DNA from 3 places in the Bacillus sp. EA-CB0995 genome. Region 1 is predicted to be linked to each of the others. Evidence: a T-box and tRNA genes for the amino acid it is inferred to sense, from the RefSeq annotation. Region 1 holds a T-box; the other regions hold tRNA genes.
The links. A T-box is a leader RNA that pairs with one kind of tRNA and senses whether it is charged. The one in region 1 lies ahead of tyrS (tyrosine--tRNA ligase), so its partner is inferred to be a tRNA-Tyr.

Region 1 (7,887 bases):
TGCCACGGTTAATGCGTTTTTTTCTTCGATTTCTGGTTTTCGAGGGATAGGATTATACATGTTGTTAGGGTCTTCCCATGTGAGGGGAAGTTCAGCTGTTGCTTGTCCTTTCCAAGCTTCAATCCATTCTGGAGGGAGATAACCTGAGATGTTCTGGATGTTATTCATTTCGAGCCAAATGAGTGCCCAAGCTCTTGGAACGACGCGCCACATATCATAGCCGCCACCACCGACTGCAATCCAGCGACCGTTGCAATATTCATGAGCAATTTCATGAGCAAGTTTCGGGATTTCACGGTAAATTTGTATCGTTGAACAAAGATGTGTTAGAGGATCGTAGTAATGAGCATCCGCTCCGTTTTGCGTTAAAATAATATCTGGTTTGAAATAATCGGCGACTTCACGAATGACAGTGCGATACGCATGTATAAATGAATCATCTTCTGTAAAGGCATCAAGAGGAACGTTAAAAGAATAACTGTATCCATTGCCTTGCCCACGCTCGTTTACAGTACCTGTTCCTGGAAATAAGTAACGCCCTGTTTCATGTAAGGAAATTGTGCATACGTTAGGATCATCATAAAAGGACCACTGTACACCATCACCGTGATGAGCGTCTGTATCAATGTATAAAACACGAAGACCATATTTTTGCTGTATATACTTAATAGCAATCGAGCTGTCATTATAAATACAAAAGCCAGATGCTTTGCCGCGAAAGCCGTGATGTAAGCCGCCTCCTAAATTTAGAGCATGTTCTGCTTTTCCTTCAAGGATTGCATCGACCGCAGTTAATGTCCCCCCAACAAGAAGGGCGCTTGCTTCATGCATATTGGCAAACATTGGCGTATCTTCTGTTCCAAGACCATAAGACATTGCAATTGATTTTTCTAGCGTTCCTTCTCCAGCACGTTTTACCGCATTTATGTATTCCTCTGTATGAATTAAAGCAATTTCTTCATCTGTTGCGATTCGTGGTGGAATGACTTGTGAAGGGTGTATGAATCCTCCTTTTTGGAGCAAATCATATGTCAGCTTTACACGAAGCTGATTAAAAGGATGATCAGGACTAAAGGAATAGCCCTGATAATCTTCTGAGTAAATGAATACATTTTTCATGTTCCCATCCCCGCGATATTCGGCCATAACACACGGTAGCCTTTTTGTTCTAGCTCTTCAATTGCTTTAAGAGGATTCATTGTTTGAATGCGGAAAACAAGAACTTTGTCGCTCTCTTCTTTTGCTGGATAGACGAGAACACTTACAATGTTAATTTTCAGTTCACTAAAAACAGCAACAACTCTTCCGAGAATACCAGGTTCATTTTTTATTTGAATTTCAATTTGTGAACTTGGTTGATGAGCACCTGTTAATTTGACGAGTGTATGCAGTACAGTTGATTCTGAAATAATACCGACAAGCTTACCGCTTTTTGTAACAGGAAGACAGCCAATTTTATTTTCGAAAAATAACGTGGCGATTTCTTCAACGAAGTCAAGAGGATGACATGTCATAACGGGATGTTTCATAATACGTTCAACGGGCTCGTTAAGAGCATCCTTTGAAACGTGTTCATCAAGAATAGATGGACTTGCATCTCGAACGTCACGGTCGGAGATAATCCCAACGACTTCATATTTTTCATTTACAACTGGAATGTGACGGATGCTTTTTGCTGCTAATGTTCGTAAAGCTGTTTCAATCGTGTCGTTTGGGCGCAGCGCTGTTACATTTTGATTCATAATTTCTTCAACAATCATGATGTAATCCTCCCTTTTAGTACATGAAACGATTTTGGAAGCGTAAGCGGTCAAACTTTTGAATGGATTGTGTATCAACGCGTTTTCCGATGCGAACCATTAAGCAGTTTGCTGGATGAGAACAAATTTCGGGATCATCCGTTGCCATCCATTCAAGTCCACCAGCATTCATCATTTTTTCCATTACTTTTCGATATTCCCAAACATTTAAGCCGGTTTGTTTTAAATCCCAGTGCCAATAATATTCAGTTGTTAAAATAATATAATCTTCCATATAATCATCCATCATGGAAACTTCTAATAAATTCTTTCCGACAGCACATCCGCGAAAATCTGATGAAACCTCAATGGCACCAAGTTCGATTAAATTGTCCATTTTCCCTTCAGACCATCTCTCAAGCGGATCGGGATATAAATATGTTACATAGCCAACAATCGTTTGTTCATGACGAGCAATAATGATGCGGGCTTCCGGTAACTTAGAAATTTCGACAATTGCTTTATATTGCTGATCGGCAGGTCGAAAGGCAACTAAATCAGGATGAAACTCATACATTTCTAAATTATGTGTTTTGACAGGACCTTCAATAACTAAAGTTCCTTTCGGCGTTTTCAAGTTCCTTGCGTTGTATACTTTACTATGAATCAATTTTAGGCTCACCACCTTCAGGGCTTTGTGAATCTACTATCTATTTTCATACTACTGTACTCAGTATGCGATGTGAATCGAAATTTGTCAGTAAAAATTTGTGCGAAATTTGTAAAAAATACTGAAAATTATAAAAAATATATTTATAATAAAAATACATGGAGTACATAGAAGGGGGATGTAAAGAATGAAAGTAGAAACGCTTCCAGTAATTAAAGGTGAAAATAATTTGTTAAATTATGATGAAGCATATCAAAATTTTAATTGGGAAGAAGTAAATCAAAACTTTTCTTGGCATGAAACTGGGCGAGTAAATATGGCCTACGAAGCAATTGATCGACATGCTAAATCCCACCGAAAAAATAAAGTAGCATTGTATTATCAAGATGGTGAGAGAAAAGAGAAATATACATTTAAAGAAATGATGGAGTTTTCGAATAAAGCAGGAAATGTCTTAAAGAATTTTGGGGATGTCGAAAAAGGCGATCGCGTCTTTATTTTTATGCCTCGTTCACCGGAATTGTATTTTACTTTACTTGGTGCTGTAAAGCTAGGAGCAATCGTCGGACCATTATTTGAAGCTTTCATGGAAGCGGCTGTTTGCGACCGCTTAGTGGATAGTGAAGCAAAAGTGCTTGTGACAACGCCAGAATTGTTAGAGCGCATACCCCTTAATGATTTACCAGCATTAAAAACGGTATTTGTCGTTGGTGAAAATGTAGAAGAAGGCGGTAAAATTACAGCGTTTAATCCACTTTTTGAAAAAGCTTCTAATAAATTGAATATTGAATGGCTTGGAAGAGAAGATGGACTTATTTTACATTATACATCTGGTTCTACAGGGAAACCAAAAGGCGTGTTGCACGTTCAAAATGCAATGGTGCAGCATCATCAAACAGCAAAATGGGTGTTAGATTTAAAAGAAGACGATGTATACTGGTGCACAGCTGATCCAGGCTGGGTAACAGGAACTGCCTACGGTATATTTGCACCGTGGTTAGTCGGGGCGTCAAACGTTATTGTAGGAGGACGCTTTAGTCCAGAGGCATGGTATGAAGCGTTGCAAGATTATGGTGTAACGGTTTGGTATAGTGCTCCGACAGCATTCCGCATGCTAATGGGTGCTGGTAACGATACGCTTAAAAAGTATGATTTATCACAGCTACGCCATGTGTTAAGTGTTGGTGAGCCGTTAAATCCAGAAGTAATTCGTTGGGGAATGAACGTATTTGGTCTTCGCATTCATGATACATGGTGGATGACAGAAACAGGAGGACAAGTTATTTGTAACTATCCTTGTATGGAAATTCGTCCAGGGTCAATGGGAAAACCAATTCCAGGCGTGAAGGCAGCAATTGTTGATAATGAAGGAAATGAAGTGCCGCCATATACGATGGGGAACTTAGCGATTGCGAAAGGTTGGCCATCGATGATGCGTGCTGTTTGGAATAACCCGCAAAAATATGAGTCTTATTTTATGCCAGGAGACTGGTATGTATCAGGTGACTCTGCGTATATGGATGAAGATGGCTACTTTTGGTTCCAAGGGCGTATTGATGATGTTATTATGACGTCAGGTGAGCGCGTTGGTCCATTTGAAGTAGAAAGTAAATTAATCGAGCACGCTGCTGTAGCTGAAGCTGGTGTAATTGGTATTCCGGATCCAGTACGCGGAGAAATTATTAAAGCGTTTATCGCACTGCGCGCAGGATATGAAGCGTCCGATGAATTAAAAGAAGATATTCGTCAATTTGTGAAAAAAGGATTAGCTGCTCATGCGGCTCCTCGTCAAATTGAATTCCGTGATAAATTACCGAAAACGAGAAGCGGTAAAATTATGCGCCGTGTATTAAAGGCTTGGGAGTTAAACTTGCCAACAGGAGACTTGTCTACGATGGAAGATTAAGTAAGAAAGGTCTGAACTACACTTGGTTCAGGCCTTTCTTGTTTAGAGTATAGTGAAATTGTGTTCAAATTGTTCAGCGTTACATATAACTTATTGTAATATGTAAAATGCAACAGAGGATGCAAGAATGTTAATACAATGGGATAAAGAAAAAGTTTAACCTGTGGAGGGATGTTAGTGACGCAATATTATCTTTTTGTGGCTATGTCAATTTTTCTTATTATTTTGCCAGGACCTGATACGGGATTAGTAACTCAGAATACAATATTGCAGGGAAAACAAGGCGGAATGAAAACTGTTTTTGGTATTCTATGCGGTTTAAGTATTCATACGTTAGCAGCTGTACTTGGGATTTCTGCAATTCTTGTTAAATCGGCATTTTTATTTTCTATTTTTAAGTATATTGGTGCTATTTATCTTATTTATTTAGGATGCGTATCATTATGGTCTATACGAAAGAAAGGAAAACAAACGGAGGATATTACAGTTAAAAATAAGTATCAGGGTGCTCCTTGCTTCCGGCAAGGTTTTCTTACTAATTTGTTAAATCCAAAAGTAGCTATTTTCTTTTTAACATTTTTACCACAATTTATACAGCATGATGGAAATATGTTTTTTCAACTTTTTATTATGGGAATGACATATACAGTTTTAACCTTTCTATGGTTTATACTCTATATTTATTTAATCAATGCAATTCGGACATGGATGAAAAAGCCGTCTACAGAGCGGGCTATTCAAGGTATAAGCGGTTTTGTACTTGTGGCATTTGGTATTAAATTAGCGCTGGAAAAAAGACCGTAGTCATTTTCATAAGTAAAGCTCATTTGACATGCATATACAATTGATGGTATAAAAGAAAATATATAAATAATCGAGCGTGGAAAGGGAACAGTAGTGATCATTTCCCTGTTTTAGAGAGCTGATGGTCGGTGGAAATCAGCACATAAATGATCGTGAATTACACCTCTGGAGCATCTTTCTTCGATTGGATTTCATCCGAAAGGGGAAAGACGGTGATAAGCCGTTATGTGAATGAAGTGGCAGGTTTTTTGCCTGCAACTAGGGTGGTAACGCGATGAGTAAAATCGTCCCTTATTGAAGGGGCGATTTTTTTATGTTTTTAAAATCCGCGCAAAAACTATTTCTAAAGGAGTGAATTTGATGAACATTTTACAAGATCTTGAGTTCCGTGGTTTGATTAATCAACAAACGGATGCAGAAGGTTTACAAGAGTTGCTAGAGAAAGAAAGTGTGAAATTATACTGTGGCTTTGATCCGACAGCTGACAGTTTACATATTGGTCATATGCTTCCAATTTTAATACTGCGTCGCTTCCAACAAGCGGGACACCAACCAATCGCACTTGTTGGCGGAGGTACAGGTTTAATTGGTGATCCAAGTGGTAAAAAAGCAGAGCGTACATTAAATGAGAAAGAAACAGTTGCCTTTTTCAGTGAGCGCATTAAAGAGCAGCTTTCTAGTTTCTTAGATTTTGAAAAAGCAGGTAATCCAGCGATTATCGCAAACAACTACGATTGGATTGGTTCTTTAGATTTAATCACATTCTTACGCGATATCGGTAAAAACTTCGGCCTAAACTACATGTTAGCGAAAGATACAGTTGCATCTCGTTTAGAAACAGGTATCTCATTTACAGAGTTTAGCTACATGATTTTACAATCATACGATTTCTTAAACTTATACCAAACATACGGCTGTAAATTACAAATTGGTGGTAGTGACCAATGGGGGAACATTACAGCTGGTCTTGAATTAATCCGTAAATCAGAAGAAGATGCGAAGGCGTTTGGATTAACAGTACCGCTTGTAACGAAATCTGACGGTACGAAGTTTGGTAAAACAGAAGGCGGCGCAGTTTGGTTAGACCCAGAAAAAACAACGCCATACGAGTTCTATCAATTCTGGATTAATACAGATGATCGCGATGTTATTAAATACTTAAAATACTTCACATTCTTATCTCATGAAGAGATTCTTGAATTAGAAAAACAAGTAGCAGAAGCACCAGAAAAACGTGAATCACAAAAAGCATTAGCTTCTGAAATGACAAAACTTGTTCACGGCGAAGCAGCATTAGAGCAAGCAATCAAAATTTCAGCAGCATTATTTAGCGGTTCTGTTGCAGAATTAACAGCAGCAGAAATCGAACAAGGCTTTAAGGATGTACCATCTGTGGAGCGTAACACAGAAGATGCATTACTAGTGGATGTACTTGTAGAAAGTAAAATTTCACCATCAAAACGTCAAGCGCGTGAAGACATTACAAATGGCGCGGTTTATGTGAATGGTGAACGTACACAAGAGTTAGACTACACGGTAACAGAAAAAGACCGCATTGAAGGCAAATTTACAATCATTCGCCGCGGTAAGAAAAAATATTTCTTAATTCGTTACTAATATGCGAAAAAGCGTAAGAATCCTTACGCTTTTTGCATTTTAAAGGAGAGGAGTTAATATTTTGGATATTCAGAAATTTTTCGAAGATTATATTTTAAACCCAGAAAAATTAATGAGCTTTGGGGGAACTATCCTAAGAATTATTATTATTTTTATTGTTGCAAAAGTGGTTATTCGCGTAACTTGTGTAGGAATTGAACAAATTTTTAAGATGAGCAGCAAAGCGCCTGTTCGCACGAATGAAAGACGTGAGGCGACATTAACGAAGCTTTGTCAAAATATTGTTCATTATGTTGTGTATTTCATGGTAGTTGTGACGGTTTTAGACACAGTAGGAATCGATATTAAAGCACTTCTTGCTGGGGTAAGTGTTGCCGGTTTAGCAATTGGTTTTGGTGCACAAAACTTAGTAAAAGACATTGTAACAGGATTCTTTATTATTTTTGAAGATCAATTTTCAGTTGGCGATAAAGTGAAAATTAATGATATCGATGGTATTGTCGAAGAAGTAGGGCTTCGTACGACGCAGCTAGTTGCAGAAGAAGGGGAGATTTACTTCATTCCAAACAGCTCAATTACAAAAGTTGTGAACTACTCTTTAGGAGAAAAGCGTAAAGAAATAGCGTAAGAGAATATATAAGACTTCGGTATGTGATACCGGAGTCTTTTTTTGTTCAAAAATTTTCCGTATGTTCACTTCAAGTTCATAACAAGCTTGTATGATGTAAGTATCATAAGTGATAGAAAAAAGGAGCTTAACTATATGTCACTAGAAGCATTAATTATCTTTTCGTTACTGAACGCAGGACAGTTAGCAGAAAATGAAAAAACTCACTTACAAAAGAATCAAAGTGAACAACATGTTTATGTAGAGAAACCAGAACGTAATGAAACCATGAATATAAAGCTTAAATAATAATTTTTTTATAAAACGAAAAAAGCCAATCCAAAAGGATTGGCTTTTCATCATTAACGAGAGTAGAACTCTACGATTAACGCTTCGTTGATTTCAGCAGCTAATTCAGCGCGCTCTGGTAAGCGAGTGAAAGTAGCTTCTAATTTGTCAGCATCGAAAGTTAAGTACTCAGGTACGAAGTTGTTAACTTCGATAGCTTCTTTAACTACAGCTAGGTTCTGAGATTTTTCGCGAA
Region 2 (7,887 bases), 1.3 Mb from region 1:
CCGGGAGACAGTGTCAGGTGGGCAGTTTGACTGGGGCGGTCGCCTCCTAAAAAGTAACGGAGGCGCCCAAAGGTTCCCTCAGAATGGTTGGAAATCATTCGTAGAGTGCAAAGGCATAAGGGAGCTTGACTGCGAGACCTACAAGTCGAGCAGGGACGAAAGTCGGGCTTAGTGATCCGGTGGTTCCGCATGGAAGGGCCATCGCTCAACGGATAAAAGCTACCCCGGGGATAACAGGCTTATCTCCCCCAAGAGTCCACATCGACGGGGAGGTTTGGCACCTCGATGTCGGCTCATCGCATCCTGGGGCTGTAGTCGGTCCCAAGGGTTGGGCTGTTCGCCCATTAAAGCGGTACGCGAGCTGGGTTCAGAACGTCGTGAGACAGTTCGGTCCCTATCCGTCGTGGGCGTAGGAAATTTGAGAGGAGCTGTCCTTAGTACGAGAGGACCGGGATGGACGCACCGCTGGTGTACCAGTTGTTCTGCCAAGGGCATAGCTGGGTAGCTATGTGCGGAAGGGATAAGTGCTGAAAGCATCTAAGCATGAAGCCCCCTCAAGATGAGATTTCCCATAGCGTTAAGCTAGTAAGATCCCTGAAAGATGATCAGGTTGATAGGTTCGAGGTGGAAGCATGGTGACATGTGGAGCTGACGAATACTAATAGATCGAGGACTTAACCATACAATATGTATACTACATTGATGTTATCTAGTTTTGAGAGAATATAAAAACTTGTTGACTTTATTTTTGAATAAAGTATAATGATGATTGTCTCAATTAAATACAGTCTGGTAATGATGGCAGAGAGGTCACACCCGTTCCCATACCGAACACGGAAGTTAAGCTCTCTAGCGCCGATGGTAGTTGGGACTTTGTCCCTGTGAGAGTAGGACGTTGCCAGGCTTACAGTATTCCGCAGTAGCTCAGTGGTAGAGCTATCGGCTGTTAACCGATCGGTCGTAGGTTCGAGTCCTACCTGCGGAGCCAATTGGAGAGCTGTCCGAGATGGCCGAAGGAGCACGATTGGAAATCGTGTATACGTCATAAGCGTATCAAGGGTTCGAATCCCTTGCTCTCCGCCATAATATTTTGGCCCGTTGGTCAAGTGGTTAAGACACCGCCCTTTCACGGCGGTAACACGGGTTCGAATCCCGTACGGGTCACCACTTTGGAGGATTAGCTCAGCTGGGAGAGCACCTGCCTTACAAGCAGGGGGTCGGCGGTTCGATCCCGTCATCCTCCACCATATAAATTTATAAATATCGTCGCGGGGTGGAGCAGTCTGGTAGCTCGTCGGGCTCATAACCCGAAGGTCGCAGGTTCAAATCCTGTCCCCGCAACCAATGGTCCCGTGGTGTAGTGGTTAACATGCCTGCCTGTCACGCAGGAGATCGCCGGTTCGACCCCGGTCGGGACCGCCATTTATGAAGGCTCGGTAGCTCAGTCGGTAGAGCAGAGGACTGAAAATCCTCGTGTCGGCGGTTCGATTCCGTCCCGAGCCACCATTTTAGATATAATGCCGGCTTAGCTCAATTGGTAGAGCAACTGACTTGTAATCAGTAGGTTGGGGGTTCAAGTCCTCTAGCCGGCACCATGTAAGTCGGAGGGGTAGCGAAGTGGCTAAACGCGGCGGACTGTAAATCCGCTCCTTCGGGTTCGGCAGTTCGAATCTGCCCCCTCCACCATTTACATTTTATATAGGGGCATAGTTTAACGGTAGAACAGAGGTCTCCAAAACCTCCGGCGTGGGTTCGATTCCTACTGCCCCTGCCAACACAGCATGGCGGCTGTGGCGAAGTGGTTAACGCATCGGATTGTGGCTCCGACACTCGTGGGTTCGATTCCCATCAGTCGCCCCATTTTTAATATTACTTTACAAATTAAATTAGTTATGATAATATACTAAATGTCGAGTTTGGATATTTAAAGTAATAAAAATGATAATAAGTCATATAATGTATTAATAATTCGATGGGCTATAGCCAAGCGGTAAGGCAACGGACTTTGACTCCGTCATGCGCTGGTTCGAATCCAGCTAGCCCAGCCATTTTTGCGGAAGTAGTTCAGTGGTAGAATACAACCTTGCCAAGGTTGGGGTCGCGGGTTCGAATCCCGTCTTCCGCTCCAAATTTAATATGGCGGCATAGCCAAGTGGTAAGGCAGAGGTCTGCAAAACCTTTACCACCGGTTCGAATCCGGTTGCCGCCTCCATATTATGCCGATGTGGCGGAATTGGCAGACGCGCACGACTCAAAATCGTGTTCCGTAAGGAGTGTCGGTTCGACCCCGACCATCGGTACTGTAAATAGCTTTAAATCAAGGCTTCTCATATGTGAGGGCTTTTTTATTTTGTCTTTTTTTACACGACAGAAATAAGTCAAAATCGTGTGCATCGAATCAGACGCATAGGAGGTTTTTATAATGAGACGTCGTGGAGAACTGACAGATACTGAGTTGAACTTAATCACACAAAGAATAAATGATGAAGAAGCATTTTCTTTCTTTATTAAAGATTGCCACTTAAGAAATCTAAGACCAGCAACTATACAGTATTACCAAAGCGAGCTTTCAGTCGCAAAGAATACATTAAATAAAGAGCTGGTGGATCTCTAACAAAAAGACATTAAGAATTCTTAAGTTAGCAATAGAAACCTCTCTATTACTGAAATTATCATATTTTGTTTTTATAACATGGAAATGGCATATATCCTTCTTTCAATATCAAACTTGATTTATTTGTGAAGTTTTCATAAACACTGCACAAAGCCCTGAAATAGCCTATTATCGAATTTTAACGCTACCCTCTATGAATTTTTTACTTTACCGTTGATGGTAACTAATAGTTGTTAAACTAAACTGCCCAGTTAGTTCAAGAAGAGATAATAAAATTCTCATTTTATAATATGGTCAAAGGCGAAACCCTTAACCATGCGTTCAAGGCTATGCCTTGTTCAACAATGTAATCAAATTAGAATTCAAGAAGTAAGATTACGAATAATTAATTAAGGAGAGCTAATGCTCTCTTTTTTTGTGGTAAAATGTTCATAGGTGGGGGTGCGGTATGAAGACTAGAACAAAACTAATTATACTTATGTCTATAGCTGTCTCAGTTTTATATGTTGGATCGTTAATCGGATTGAGAGAGCCATCTATAATTGACGAACAAAGCTATACAATAGACGAATGGAACCATGAGGTCGAAGTTAAAGCAGACCAATTAAGACATACAAAAAGCAGTTGGGAAAGAGCAGAACTTAAAGATGAACTAATTCATCTTGGATGGCAGTGGTAAGTAACAGGCGGTCAATGAGGCTGTCTTTTTTATTTGTATGTATTTCTTTTTATAAAAAAAATTATAGAACAAACAGTCGAAAGTAGAAAAAAATTCAAATTGAATATTTCATTAATATTTTGAGGAATCCCACCAATTAAAGTTCTAATTAATAACATTACTATACTACCTAATAGAGAATACATAACTAAAGCTAATTTAAAAGGTAGGGATTTAGGTACTATATAATATCTATATAATAATTCACCTATTATACATCCTATTAAAACCATAGGTGCCCCATAAATTATCATCATTATAGTAAGACCTAAAACATTTTTCCAATCTAATAAATTTGGAGACATAATCAGTCCCAACAGATTTGCTGAAATAATCAAGCTAATAAAAGAATACAGATAAGATACTATAAATTTTCTAATGATCTACCTCTCCAATCGTACGATTAAATTTTCACAATTAATTTTATTGAAAATATGATGCTTTTGCAATTTTTTCTGAGTAAAATTGTGGATTTAGGTTCTGTTTTTATGAATACTCATCAAAAACAATAGTTATTTTTATTTACTTATAGAAAAAACTCGGAACACAGAGGCTTGATGGAGAGAGGAAAACTTACATATAAGTTCGTGGCAGAGTTTGATTTGGAAGAAGACGCAAGAGAGTATGAAGTCCACTTAATTCAGAAATATAAGAAGCAGGGGTTATGTAGGTTTAATAAAAAAACGCTTTAAATTCCTGACGAACAGAGGTATAATTAACAGGAATCTGATGCAACGATTTTTTCACAAATGCGATAAACCTTGATGTATAGTTATTTATAAGGATTGATGGTTTGAGTGGGATTCAAAATCGTGTTCCGTAAGGAGTGTCGGTTCGACCCCGACCATCGGTACTGTTTAGACGAGGATAACTCGTTTTTTTTGTGTTTCTAGACGTATAATAGGCGTAGATAATTTGATTATATCAAGCGTTTTCTACCGTAGTAGAAAACGTTTTTTTCTTTCATTTAAATTACAACTTTGTAAGGAAGTTGTAAGAGAAATCGATTGGATATTTTTAAAAAGCAAGGTATTCTTAAATTAAGAACAATGAATGTTAGAAGAAATGGGGGTGTCTGTTGTGAAAGAACGAACAGTACATCGTACTGCTTTTGATCATCATATTACTTTAACTTCGATAACAAAAATTTTTTATAGAGCTCTTATATTATTATTATTATTACTAGGCTGTGCATTATTATTTGCTGGAAATAAAATGATTGAAAACAAAGATATAAGTAAATTGAAAGTACCTGTTCATTTTGAGGTGCCAGAACAATTAGGTAATGCATTTATTGCAACTGAAGATAAGCGCTTCTATCATCATAATGGATTAGACTATATTGCAATTGTCAGAGCGACAGTAGAAAATATAAAAGCTGGTCATGTTGTACAAGGTGGTAGTACAATAACTCAGCAACTTGCAAAAAATGTTTTTTTAACAAATGAACGAACATTTTCTCGTAAATGGGATGAAGTTTTCTATACAAAAAAAATAGAACGAACATTTACGAAAGATGAGATTTTAAAATTGTACTTAAGCAATATTTATTATGGAGAAGGAGCATGGGGAGTTGAGGAAGCAGCCAAACTTTATTTCGGTAAAGAGGTAGATCAATTAACATTGAGTGAAAGTGCTATGCTTGCAGCTGTTGTGAAAGCTCCAACTTATTATTCACCAATACAACATTATGATAAAGCTGTGGAAAGACGTAATATTGTGTTAAAGCTTATGGAGCAAGAAGGGTATATTACTCATGCAGAATATGTACAAGCTACAAATGAAAAGCTTGTCATTCGTCAGGATATTCCTAAAAATCAACCAGTACAGCATGTAAAGGCGGTTAGTTAAGAGTAAGTTCAAAATGAACTTACTCTTTTTTATCCCGCACTAACGGGCAGTAAGACTCCCACCTCAAGATTCTGAGAAAACAAAGAAGATAGGTGGGAGATAGCTGCCCGTAAGAGCCCGATTGGTTCAACTAACCATCAGTGGGGGATAAAGAAAACCCCCACTGATGGAAGTTTCACTTTATCCCGCTATTCGTGGGCAGTAAGACCCCCACCTCAAGATTGAGAGAGAAGCGAAGAAGATAGGTGGGGGATGAAGAAACCCCCACTGATGGAAGTTTCACTTTACGTGAATGAATTTAAGAAAAGTGAGACACAATATTGTCACATTTGTTTAATTTTGCTTATTTTATGAGCAACTTCAATGGACTGTTTATATGAGAATTGATATCATGAGTAATGTATATAAGCATCATACAAAGAATAAAAAACATTAAAGAGGAATGTGTATGAAATCAAAAAATATTATAATTCTCGGTGTTATTTTTACTGTTGCGGTACTGATTGTAATTGGGACGATTGCATATAGCATTGTGAGTAATAAGACGGAAAAAGGAAAAGATACATTTTCATATGGCACACAACAATCGTTAGGAGAGAAAGATGCTCCGATTCATATTGTTGAGTTTGGAGATTTTAAATGTCCAGCTTGTCGTACATGGGATGCAACGGTATTACCACGTTTAAAAGAAGAGTATATTAACAAAGGGAAAGTTCAGCTGCATTTTATTAATTTTCCATTTATTGGGAAAGATTCTGATTTAGGAGCAGCTGCTGGAAGCAATTTACAAGCAAGATCCAAAAGCTTTTTGGACATTTTATGATGAAATATATCACAATCAACAGAATGAACAAGAAGAGTGGATTACAGAGGATCTATTAGTAAATATAGTAAAACAAAAGCTTCCTAGTATTGATGTAGCGGAATTTAAAAAAGATTTAAATAGTAAGGAAATAAAAGATAAAGTACAGAAGGATCTTGACCTTGCTGAGAAATTAAAAGTACAAGGTGCACCATCCATATACGTAAATGGTAAGCTTGTTAATCCGGACTACGATAGTATTAAAGCTGCAATTGATAAAGAGTCGAAAAAGTGATGAGTGATTCATCACTTTTTCGACTTTTTTCGATAAAATTCTTGCAACACCTTATATTCCATGCTATACTTCTTAACATAAGTTAACAAAAAATTAATATTTTCTTTATATTTGCGGGTGTAGTTTAGTGGTAAAACAAGAGCCTTCCAAGCTCTGGTCGAGAGTTCGATTCTCTTCACCCGCTCCAGATATCATTCCAAATTTCTATAATAATTGTGATCAACGCAGTGTTTCGTTTCTCAGATAAACGAGGTATTGCGTTTTTTTATGTTTGGAATGCATGAATATGCGTGAAAATAGTAATGTGGAATTTCCTATGATATATGTTGTTATAATAAAGTGAAATGTTTATCAGTGAAATATATTAAGAAATAGTGAATCGTTTGTAAATATAAATGAAACATAATTAATGAGGACATTAAAGTGTGAACAGCAACCTCTATATGGATTGTATCCCGCTATTCGTGGGCGGTAAGACCCCCACCTCAAGGTTGAGAGAGCAGCGAGGAAGATAGGTGGTGGATAACTGCCAGTAAAAGCCCGATTGGGCGGGCTTTCCATCAGTGGGGGCTCAAAAAACCCCACTGATGGAAGTTTCACTTTATAAAAAGAAAGGTGGTAAAACTGTTACTGAAAAGAGGCGGAACCTCAATAAGCAGAATATGTTGTATGAATTTAATCAATCAACATATATATACCGATGGCTAGGCAAAAAATTAGGCCTATGGGGAACGACACAAACGATTGGGTTTGTAGAAGCTGGAAAACTCTAAATGGGTATGTTTGTACACATTTTCAGTAGCAGAGTAAGTGTGAACTTCGAACAATTAAAGCAAGATGTGATAGCTTATAGTAAAACAATTGGAATTGATAAAATAGGCTTTACAAGCGCTTCGCCATTTGAAGAGTTAAAGCAACGACTTATGCAGCAGCAACAATTAGGATATCAATCTGGATTTGAAGAATCGGATATAGAGAAAAGAACGAATCCGCAATTATTATTACCGGGTGCAAAATCAATTATTGCTATTGCATTGGCTTATCCTTCAAAACTAAAAAATGCACCGCTAAGCAAACGCGGTGAGCGACGAGGTATTTTTTGCCGTGCCTCTTGGGGTACAGATTATCATCTTGTTTTGCGTGATCGTTTAGAGAAGCTGGAAGCATATTTAATTGAACGTTTACCGGGGATAGCAGTAAAGTCGATGGTAGATACGGGAGAATTAAGTGATCGAGCTGTTTCAGAGCGAGCGGGCATTGGATGGAGTGCAAAGAACTGCTCCATTATTACGCCAGAGTTTGGTTCGTATGTCTATTTAGGTGAGATGATTACAAATATTCCTTTTCCTCCAGATACTCCAATTGAAGATCAATGCGGGAGTTGTACAAAGTGCATTGATGTGTGTCCAACAGGAGCGCTTGTACAAGGGGGACAATTAAATGCCCAAAAATGTATTGCATTTTTAACGCAAACAAAAGGTTTTCTTCCGGAAGAATATCGAGATAAGATTGGAAACCGCATTTATGGATGTGATACGTGTCAAACTGTTTGTCCAAAAAACAAAGGAAAAGATTTTCATAATCATCCGGAAATGGAACCAGATCCA
Region 3 (7,887 bases), 950 kb from region 1:
CTTGCAGCTAATGACATGCCATGAATATTACCAGATGGAGAAGTTTCTTCTGTATTTAAATCTCCATGCGCATCATACCAAATAACGCCAAGATTTTTATAATGCTTTGCAATTCCAGCAAGTGTTCCAATTGCAATGCTATGATCGCCGCCCAATACAAGCGGGAAACTTTTTTCTCAATAATAGTATCAACTTTACTTGCCAGTTCGTTACATACTTTTACAACTTGCTCAAGATTTTTTAACTTTTCATTTTCATTTATTTGAAATTCTCTTTCAATACATATATCCCCTAAGTCTTCCACGTTATATCCTATATTTTGAATTCTTTCAACAACTCCAGCATAACGAATTGCACTCGCTCCCATATCAACACCGCGGCGCGTTTGTCCTAAATCCATTGGTACTCCCACAATTGAAACTTCTTTCTTCATAGATGATCTCCCCCTTTTATGCTTTCACTAAATATTTTAAATCTTTTCTATTGTCTGACTCAACTCGACATTTTTTTGTATTTATATACACTTAATACAATATAAAGAAGTGATAAAGTTAGATTTTTCCGTTAAAATATGCATAAAAAAAACATCTCTTACGAATAGAGATGTTTTTGTAATCCAAGTTTCCATACAGCTGCAATATTTCGTGCTGTTATATAAATATTTTCTTTTCCCATTTCATACGCTTCTTCTAATGTCATTACTCCTGAAACAATGCTAAATACAGCATCAACACCTTCTTCATAAATAGGAGTATGATTCGAATGAACAGCTCCAGCAATTGCAATAACAGGAAGATTACGCTCTTTAGCACGTTTTGCCACTCCTATTGGTGCTTTCCCATACACTGTCTGTTCATCAATTCGTCCTTCTCCCGTAATCACTAAATCTGCACCTTGCAAATGAGCATTAAAATTCGTGTAATCAAGTACAATATCAATACCTTTTCTAAGGGTACCATGTAAAAAGGCAACGATAGCCGCTCCAAGTCCGCCCGCAGCACCTGTTCCTGGGATAAATTCAATATCATTATGAAGAGTTTGTTTGATTAATTGGGCATAATGCTTCAAATTACAGTCTAACCTCTCTACCATCTCGTCTGTGGCACCTTTTTGTTTTCCAAATACAAACGATGCCCCTGTTCCTCCTGTTAACGGATTCGCAACGTCACAAGCTGCTTCAATTTTAACCTTCTTTAAACGAGAATCTAACTGTGACATATCAAAAGAAGTAATAGAATCTAAATTCCCACCATTCGGCTCTATAACGCGATTATCGCTATCAAAAAAACGCACACCTAAAGCGGATAACATTCCTGTTCCTCCATCATTTGTAGCACTTCCCCCAAGCCCTAAAACAATATGATGAACTCCTTGTTCTAGCGCGTGTAAAATGAGTTCTCCTGTTCCTTTTGTTGTCGTTAGGAGTGGATTCCTTTTATCAAGTGGAACATGGTGTAAACCAGAGGCAGCTGCCATTTCAATAAAAGCGGTCCGTTTATCTGAAGAGAGACCGTAAAATCCTTCTACTAAATTTCCTAATGGACCTGTAACAGGGATATTCACGATTCTTCCCTTTGTTGCATCAACAAGAGCTTGTACTGTTCCTTCCCCACCATCTGCAATAGGAATTTTTATATACTCTGCTTCTGGATATATAGAGCGAAATCCTTTCTCTACTGCTTCACATACTTCTAATGCAGTTAAACTTTCTTTATAAGAATCAGACGCAATGATAATCTTCACATGAAACAACTCCCTTTTACTGTATGAAAAACCATTAAACATATTACAAAATATATCTCGTTCTAATTTATCAAAAAATCAACAAGAAAACTCCATCTTCAAAATAAATAAGATAGCGGAATAAAGTAAAACTTCCATCAGTAAATCTCCATTCCCCACTGACGGAAAGCTCTATCATATCTTGTTTAACTTCTTAGAATCTTGAAATGAGAGTCTTACCGTACGCGAGTCGCGGGGGATAAACAAAAAAAGCTTGAAATCCAATATTGGACTTCAAGCTTTTCTTTTATTTGTATGGAGCCTAGCGGGATCGAACCGCTGACCTCCTGCGTGCAAGGCAGGCGCTCTCCCAGCTGAGCTAAGGCCCCAAGTTGGAGCGGAAGACGGGATTCGAACCCGCGACCCCAACCTTGGCAAGGTTGTATTCTACCACTGAACTACTTCCGCAAAATGATGAGCCATGAAGGACTCGAACCTTCGACCCTCTGATTAAAAGTCAGATGCTCTACCAACTGAGCTAATGGCTCGTAAATGGCTGGGCTAGCTGGATTCGAACCAGCGCATGACGGAGTCAAAGTCCGTTGCCTTACCGCTTGGCTATAGCCCATTAATATTTACTAGTATGCTTGTCTCACCAAAAAAATAAACCTTTGTAAGGTTATTTTTTAAAAATAAATGGTGGAGGGGGCAGATTCGAACTGCCGAACCCGAAGGAGCGGATTTACAGTCCGCCGCGTTTAGCCACTTCGCTACCCCTCCGACATTGAAAATTATATGGTGGAGGATGACGGGATCGAACCGCCGACCCCCTGCTTGTAAGGCAGGTGCTCTCCCAGCTGAGCTAATCCTCCAAAAGTGGTGACCCGTACGGGATTCGAACCCGTGTTACCGCCGTGAAAGGGCGGTGTCTTAACCACTTGACCAACGGGCCAAAAAGTTTTAATACTTCGCACAAGCTTCCAACCGGGCTTGAACCGGTGACCTCTTCCTTACCATGGAAGTGCTCTACCAGCTGAGCTATGGAAGCATATGGCTCCGCAGGTAGGACTCGAACCTACGACCGATCGGTTAACAGCCGATAGCTCTACCACTGAGCTACTGCGGAATAATGCAAGCCTGGCAACGTCCTACTCTCACAGGGACAAAGTCCCAACTACCATCGGCGCTAGAGAGCTTAACTTCCGTGTTCGGTATGGGAACGGGTGTGACCTCTCTGCCATCATTACCAGACTTATGAAGGTATATTCCTTCAAAACTAGATAACATTTGCTTCATATTATATGGTTAAGTCCTCGATCTATTAGTATTCGTCAGCTCCACATGTCACCATGCTTCCACCTCGAACCTATCAACCTGATCATCTTTCAGGGATCTTACTAGCTTAACGCTATGGGAAATCTCATCTTGAGGGGGCTTCATGCTTAGATGCTTTCAGCACTTATCCCTTCCGCACATAGCTACCCAGCTATGCCCTTGGCAGAACAACTGGTACACCAGCGGTGCGTCCATCCCGGTCCTCTCGTACTAAGGACAGCTCCTCTCAAATTTCCTACGCCCACGACGGATAGGGACCGAACTGTCTCACGACGTTCTGAACCCAGCTCGCGTACCGCTTTAATGGGCGAACAGCCCAACCCTTGGGACCGACTACAGCCCCAGGATGCGATGAGCCGACATCGAGGTGCCAAACCTCCCCGTCGATGTGGACTCTTGGGGGAGATAAGCCTGTTATCCCCGGGGTAGCTTTTATCCGTTGAGCGATGGCCCTTCCATGCGGAACCACCGGATCACTAAGCCCGACTTTCGTCCCTGCTCGACTTGTAGGTCTCGCAGTCAAGCTCCCTTATGCCTTTGCACTCTACGAATGATTTCCAACCATTCTGAGGGAACCTTTGGGCGCCTCCGTTACTTTTTAGGAGGCGACCGCCCCAGTCAAACTGCCCACCTGACACTGTCTCCCGGGTCGATAAGACCCGTAGGTTAGAATTTCAATACAGCCAGGGCGGTATCCCACCAGCGCCTCCACCGAAGCTAGCGCTCCGGCTTCAAAGGCTCCCGCCTATCCTGTACAAGCTGTACCAAAATTCAATATCAGGCTACAGTAAAGCTCCACGGGGTCTTTCCGTCCTGTCGCGGGTAACCTGCATCTTCACAGGTACTATAATTTCACCGAGTCTCTGGTTGAGACAGTGCCCAAATCGTTACACCTTTCGTGCGGGTCGGAACTTACCCGACAAGGAATTTCGCTACCTTAGGACCGTTATAGTTACGGCCGCCGTTTACTGGGGCTTCAGTTCAGAGCTTCGCTTGCGCTAACCCCTCTCCTTAACCTTCCAGCACCGGGCAGGTGTCAGCCCCTATACTTCGCCTTACGGCTTCGCAGAGACCTGTGTTTTTGCTAAACAGTCGCTTGGGCCTATTCACTGCGGCTTTCCGTTAAGAAAGCACCCCTTCTCCCGAAGTTACGGGGTCATTTTGCCGAGTTCCTTAACCAGAGTTCTCTCGCACACCTTAGGATTCTCTCCTCGCCTACCTGTGTCGGTTTGCGGTACAGGCACCTTTTATCTCGCTAGAAGCTTTTCTTGGCAGCGGGGAATCAAAGACTTCGCTCCATAAGGAGCTTCCCCATCACAGCTCAGCCTTCGCGGTAAGCGGATTTGCCTACTTACCAGCCTAACTGCTTGGACGTGCACAACCAATCGCACGCTTCTTCTATCCTTCTGCGTCCCTCCATTGCTCAAACGATAAAGAGGTGGTACAGGAATATCAACCTGTTGTCCATCGCCTACGCCTGTCGGCCTCGGCTTAGGTCCTGACTAACCCTGAGCGGACGAGCCTTCCTCAGGAAACCTTAGGCATTCGGTGGACGGGATTCTCACCCGTCTTTCGCTACTCATACCGGCATTCTCACTTCTAAGCGCTCCACCAGTCCTTACGATCTGACTTCACAGCACTTAGAACGCTCCCCTACCACTGATACCATAGGTATCAATCCGCAGCTTCGGTGGTGTATTTAGCCCCGGTACATTTTCGGCGCAGAGTCACTCGACTAGTGAGCTATTACGCACTCTTTAAATGGTGGCTGCTTCTAAGCCAACATCCTAGTTGTCTAAGCAACTCCACATCCTTTTCCACTTAATACACACTTTGGGACCTTAGCTGGCGGTCTGGGCTGTTTCCCTTTTGACTACGGATCTTATCACTCGCAGTCTGACTCCCAAGGATAAGTCATTGGCATTCGGAGTTTGACTGAATTCGGTAATCCGATGAGGACCCCTAGTTCAATCAGTGCTCTACCTCCAAGACTCTCACACTTGAGGCTAGCCCTAAAGCTATTTCGGGGAGAACCAGCTATCTCCAGGTTCGATTGGAATTTCTCCGCTACCCACACCTCATCCCCGCACTTTTCAACGTGCGTGGGTTCGGGCCTCCATTCAGTGTTACCTGAACTTCACCCTGGACATGGGTAGATCACCTGGTTTCGGGTCTACGACCACGTACTAAACGCCCTATTCAGACTCGCTTTCGCTACGGCTCCGCCTCTTCAGCTTAACCTCGCACGGGATCGTAACTCGCCGGTTCATTCTACAAAAGGCACGCCATCACCCGTTAACGGGCTCTGACTATTTGTAGGCACACGGTTTCAGGATCTCTTTCACTCCCCTTCCGGGGTGCTTTTCACCTTTCCCTCACGGTACTGGTTCACTATCGATCACTAGGTAGTATTTAGCCTTGGGAGATGGTCCTCCCGGATTCCGACGGAATTTCACGTGTTCCGCCGTACTCAGGATACATTCAAGAGGGAACGAAGTTTCAACTACAGGGTTGTTACCTTCTATGACGAGCCTTTCCAGGCTGCTTCGTCTACCTCGTTCCTTTGTAACTCCGTATAGAATGTCCTACAACCCCAAGAGGCAAGCCTCTTGGTTTGGGCTAGATTCCGTTTCGCTCGCCGCTACTCAGGAAATCGCATTTGCTTTCTCTTCCTCCAGGTACTTAGATGTTTCAGTTCCCTGGGTCTGTCCTCATTATCCTATGTATTCAGATAAAGATACCATACCATTACGTATGGTGGGTTTCCCCATTCGGAAATCTCCGGATCAAAGCTTACTTACAGCTCCCCGAAGCATATCGGTGTTAGTCCCGTCCTTCATCGACTCCTAGTGTCAAGGCATCCACCGTGCGCCCTTTCTAACTTAACCAAAATTAAAAAAATATGAGCTACACTGTTATCTAGTTTTCAAAGAACATATATTTTCGAGAGATAGTTCTCTCAAAACTGAACAAAACGAAACACGGAAACTTATATTGATGAACAGCGTTCATCAATTCTCCATAGAAAGGAGGTGATCCAGCCGCACCTTCCGATACGGCTACCTTGTTACGACTTCACCCCAATCATCTGTCCCACCTTAGGCGGCTGGCTCCAAAAAGGTTACCCCACCGACTTCGGGTGTTACAAACTCTCGTGGTGTGACGGGCGGTGTGTACAAGGCCCGGGAACGTATTCACCGCGGCATGCTGATCCGCGATTACTAGCGATTCCAGCTTCATGTAGGCGAGTTGCAGCCTACAATCCGAACTGAGAACGGTTTTATGAGATTAGCTCCACCTCGCGGTCTTGCGACTCTTTGTACCGTCCATTGTAGCACGTGTGTAGCCCAGGTCATAAGGGGCATGATGATTTGACGTCATCCCCACCTTCCTCCGGTTTGTCACCGGCAGTCACCTTAGAGTGCCCAACTTAATGATGGCAACTAAGATCAAGGGTTGCGCTCGTTGCGGGACTTAACCCAACATCTCACGACACGAGCTGACGACAACCATGCACCACCTGTCACTCTGCTCCCGAAGGAGAAGCCCTATCTCTAGGGTTGTCAGAGGATGTCAAGACCTGGTAAGGTTCTTCGCGTTGCTTCGAATTAAACCACATGCTCCACCGCTTGTGCGGGCCCCCGTCAATTCCTTTGAGTTTCAGCCTTGCGGCCGTACTCCCCAGGCGGAGTGCTTAATGCGTTAACTTCAGCACTAAAGGGCGGAAACCCTCTAACACTTAGCACTCATCGTTTACGGCGTGGACTACCAGGGTATCTAATCCTGTTTGCTCCCCACGCTTTCGCGCCTCAGTGTCAGTTGCAGACCAGAAAGTCGCCTTCGCCACTGGTGTTCCTCCATATCTCTACGCATTTCACCGCTACACATGGAATTCCACTTTCCTCTTCTGCACTCAAGTCTCCCAGTTTCCAATGACCCTCCACGGTTGAGCCGTGGGCTTTCACATCAGACTTAAGAAACCACCTGCGCGCGCTTTACGCCCAATAATTCCGGATAACGCTTGCCACCTACGTATTACCGCGGCTGCTGGCACGTAGTTAGCCGTGGCTTTCTGGTTAGGTACCGTCAAGGTGCCAGCTTATTCAACTAGCACTTGTTCTTCCCTAACAACAGAGCTTTACGACCCGAAGGCCTTCATCGCTCACGCGGCGTTGCTCCGTCAGACTTTCGTCCATTGCGGAAGATTCCCTACTGCTGCCTCCCGTAGGAGTCTGGGCCGTGTCTCAGTCCCAGTGTGGCCGATCACCCTCTCAGGTCGGCTACGCATCGTCGCCTTGGTGAGCCGTTACCTCACCAACTAGCTAATGCGCCGCAGGTCCATCTATAAGTGACAGCCGAAGCCGCCTTTCAATTTCGCACCATGCGGTGCAAAATGTTATCCGGTATTAGCCCCGGTTTCCCGGAGTTATCCCAGTCTTATAGGCAGGTTACCTACGTGTTACTCACCCGTCCGCCGCTAACTTCTTAAGAGCAAGCTCTTAATTGGTTCGCTCGACTTGCATGTATTAGGCACGCCGCCAGCGTTCATCCTGAGCCAGGATCAAACTCTCCAATAAAGTGTTTGTCTAGCATCATAAATAAAAATTGACGTTTCACGTTGTTTGTTTCGTTCAGTTTTCAAAGAACTTGTTAGCCGCTCATTTGCGACTTCCTTATGTTAACATCTCAACCATCTGATGTCAACAATGTTTTTTATTTCTCTTTTCGCTTGATGAATTCGTTCATCAGCGACGAATATTAATTTATCATATATAAAACTATATCGTCAATACCTTTTAATAAAAAATTCTTTTTCTCATATACCTTGTA

Region 2: it has a tRNA-Tyr gene. The T-box ahead of tyrS (tyrosine--tRNA ligase) is inferred to sense a tRNA for this amino acid. The anticodon was not compared.
Region 3: it has a tRNA-Tyr gene. The T-box ahead of tyrS (tyrosine--tRNA ligase) is inferred to sense a tRNA for this amino acid. The anticodon was not compared.

What each region holds. Positions count from the first base shown of each region.
Region 1 is NZ_CP169269.1:1,053,265-1,061,151, forward strand. Features, by position in the region: gene ACEWFJ_RS05545 (acetoin utilization protein AcuC) at 1-1,119, opposite strand, end outside; gene ACEWFJ_RS05550 (acetoin utilization AcuB family protein) at 1,116-1,760, opposite strand; gene ACEWFJ_RS05555 (GNAT family N-acetyltransferase) at 1,777-2,409, opposite strand; gene acsA (acetate--CoA ligase) at 2,597-4,315, shown strand; gene ACEWFJ_RS05565 (LysE family translocator) at 4,487-5,119, shown strand; T-box leader at 5,188-5,414, shown strand; gene tyrS (tyrosine--tRNA ligase) at 5,480-6,736, shown strand; gene ACEWFJ_RS05575 (mechanosensitive ion channel family protein) at 6,798-7,364, shown strand; gene ACEWFJ_RS05580 (transporter) at 7,500-7,652, shown strand; gene rpsD (30S ribosomal protein S4) at 7,706-7,887, opposite strand, start outside.
Region 2 is NZ_CP169269.1:4,221,385-4,229,271, reverse strand. Features, by position in the region: rRNA gene ACEWFJ_RS21755 (23S ribosomal RNA) at 1-682, shown strand, start outside; rRNA gene rrf (5S ribosomal RNA) at 789-904, shown strand; tRNA gene ACEWFJ_RS21745 (tRNA-Asn) at 914-988, shown strand; tRNA gene ACEWFJ_RS21740 (tRNA-Ser) at 992-1,083, shown strand; tRNA gene ACEWFJ_RS21735 (tRNA-Glu) at 1,093-1,167, shown strand; tRNA gene ACEWFJ_RS21730 (tRNA-Val) at 1,172-1,247, shown strand; tRNA gene ACEWFJ_RS21725 (tRNA-Met) at 1,268-1,344, shown strand; tRNA gene ACEWFJ_RS21720 (tRNA-Asp) at 1,347-1,422, shown strand; tRNA gene ACEWFJ_RS21715 (tRNA-Phe) at 1,431-1,506, shown strand; tRNA gene ACEWFJ_RS21710 (tRNA-Thr) at 1,520-1,595, shown strand; tRNA gene ACEWFJ_RS21705 (tRNA-Tyr) at 1,604-1,686, shown strand; tRNA gene ACEWFJ_RS21700 (tRNA-Trp) at 1,701-1,774, shown strand; tRNA gene ACEWFJ_RS21695 (tRNA-His) at 1,785-1,860, shown strand; tRNA gene ACEWFJ_RS21690 (tRNA-Gln) at 1,974-2,048, shown strand; tRNA gene ACEWFJ_RS21685 (tRNA-Gly) at 2,054-2,128, shown strand; tRNA gene ACEWFJ_RS21680 (tRNA-Cys) at 2,139-2,212, shown strand; tRNA gene ACEWFJ_RS21675 (tRNA-Leu) at 2,219-2,300, shown strand; gene ACEWFJ_RS21670 (hypothetical protein) at 2,423-2,614, shown strand; gene ACEWFJ_RS21665 (hypothetical protein) at 3,063-3,293, shown strand; gene ACEWFJ_RS21660 (transglycosylase domain-containing protein) at 4,413-5,183, shown strand; partial or broken gene ACEWFJ_RS21655 (DsbA family protein) at 5,626-6,280, shown strand; tRNA gene ACEWFJ_RS21650 (tRNA-Gly) at 6,394-6,467, shown strand; gene ACEWFJ_RS21645 (hypothetical protein) at 6,844-7,053, shown strand; gene queG (tRNA epoxyqueuosine(34) reductase QueG) at 7,093-7,887, shown strand, end outside.
Region 3 is NZ_CP169269.1:98,304-106,190, forward strand. Features, by position in the region: partial or broken gene rocF (arginase) at 1-433, opposite strand, end outside; gene ACEWFJ_RS00530 (glycerate kinase) at 592-1,743, opposite strand; tRNA gene ACEWFJ_RS00535 (tRNA-Ala) at 2,039-2,111, opposite strand; tRNA gene ACEWFJ_RS00540 (tRNA-Gly) at 2,116-2,190, opposite strand; tRNA gene ACEWFJ_RS00545 (tRNA-Lys) at 2,198-2,270, opposite strand; tRNA gene ACEWFJ_RS00550 (tRNA-Gln) at 2,276-2,350, opposite strand; tRNA gene ACEWFJ_RS00555 (tRNA-Tyr) at 2,420-2,502, opposite strand; tRNA gene ACEWFJ_RS00560 (tRNA-Val) at 2,519-2,594, opposite strand; tRNA gene ACEWFJ_RS00565 (tRNA-Glu) at 2,600-2,674, opposite strand; tRNA gene ACEWFJ_RS00570 (tRNA-Thr) at 2,698-2,770, opposite strand; tRNA gene ACEWFJ_RS00575 (tRNA-Asn) at 2,774-2,848, opposite strand; rRNA gene rrf (5S ribosomal RNA) at 2,858-2,973, opposite strand; rRNA gene ACEWFJ_RS00585 (23S ribosomal RNA) at 3,024-5,945, opposite strand; rRNA gene ACEWFJ_RS00590 (16S ribosomal RNA) at 6,083-7,634, opposite strand; gene ACEWFJ_RS00595 (hypothetical protein) at 7,854-7,887, opposite strand, start outside.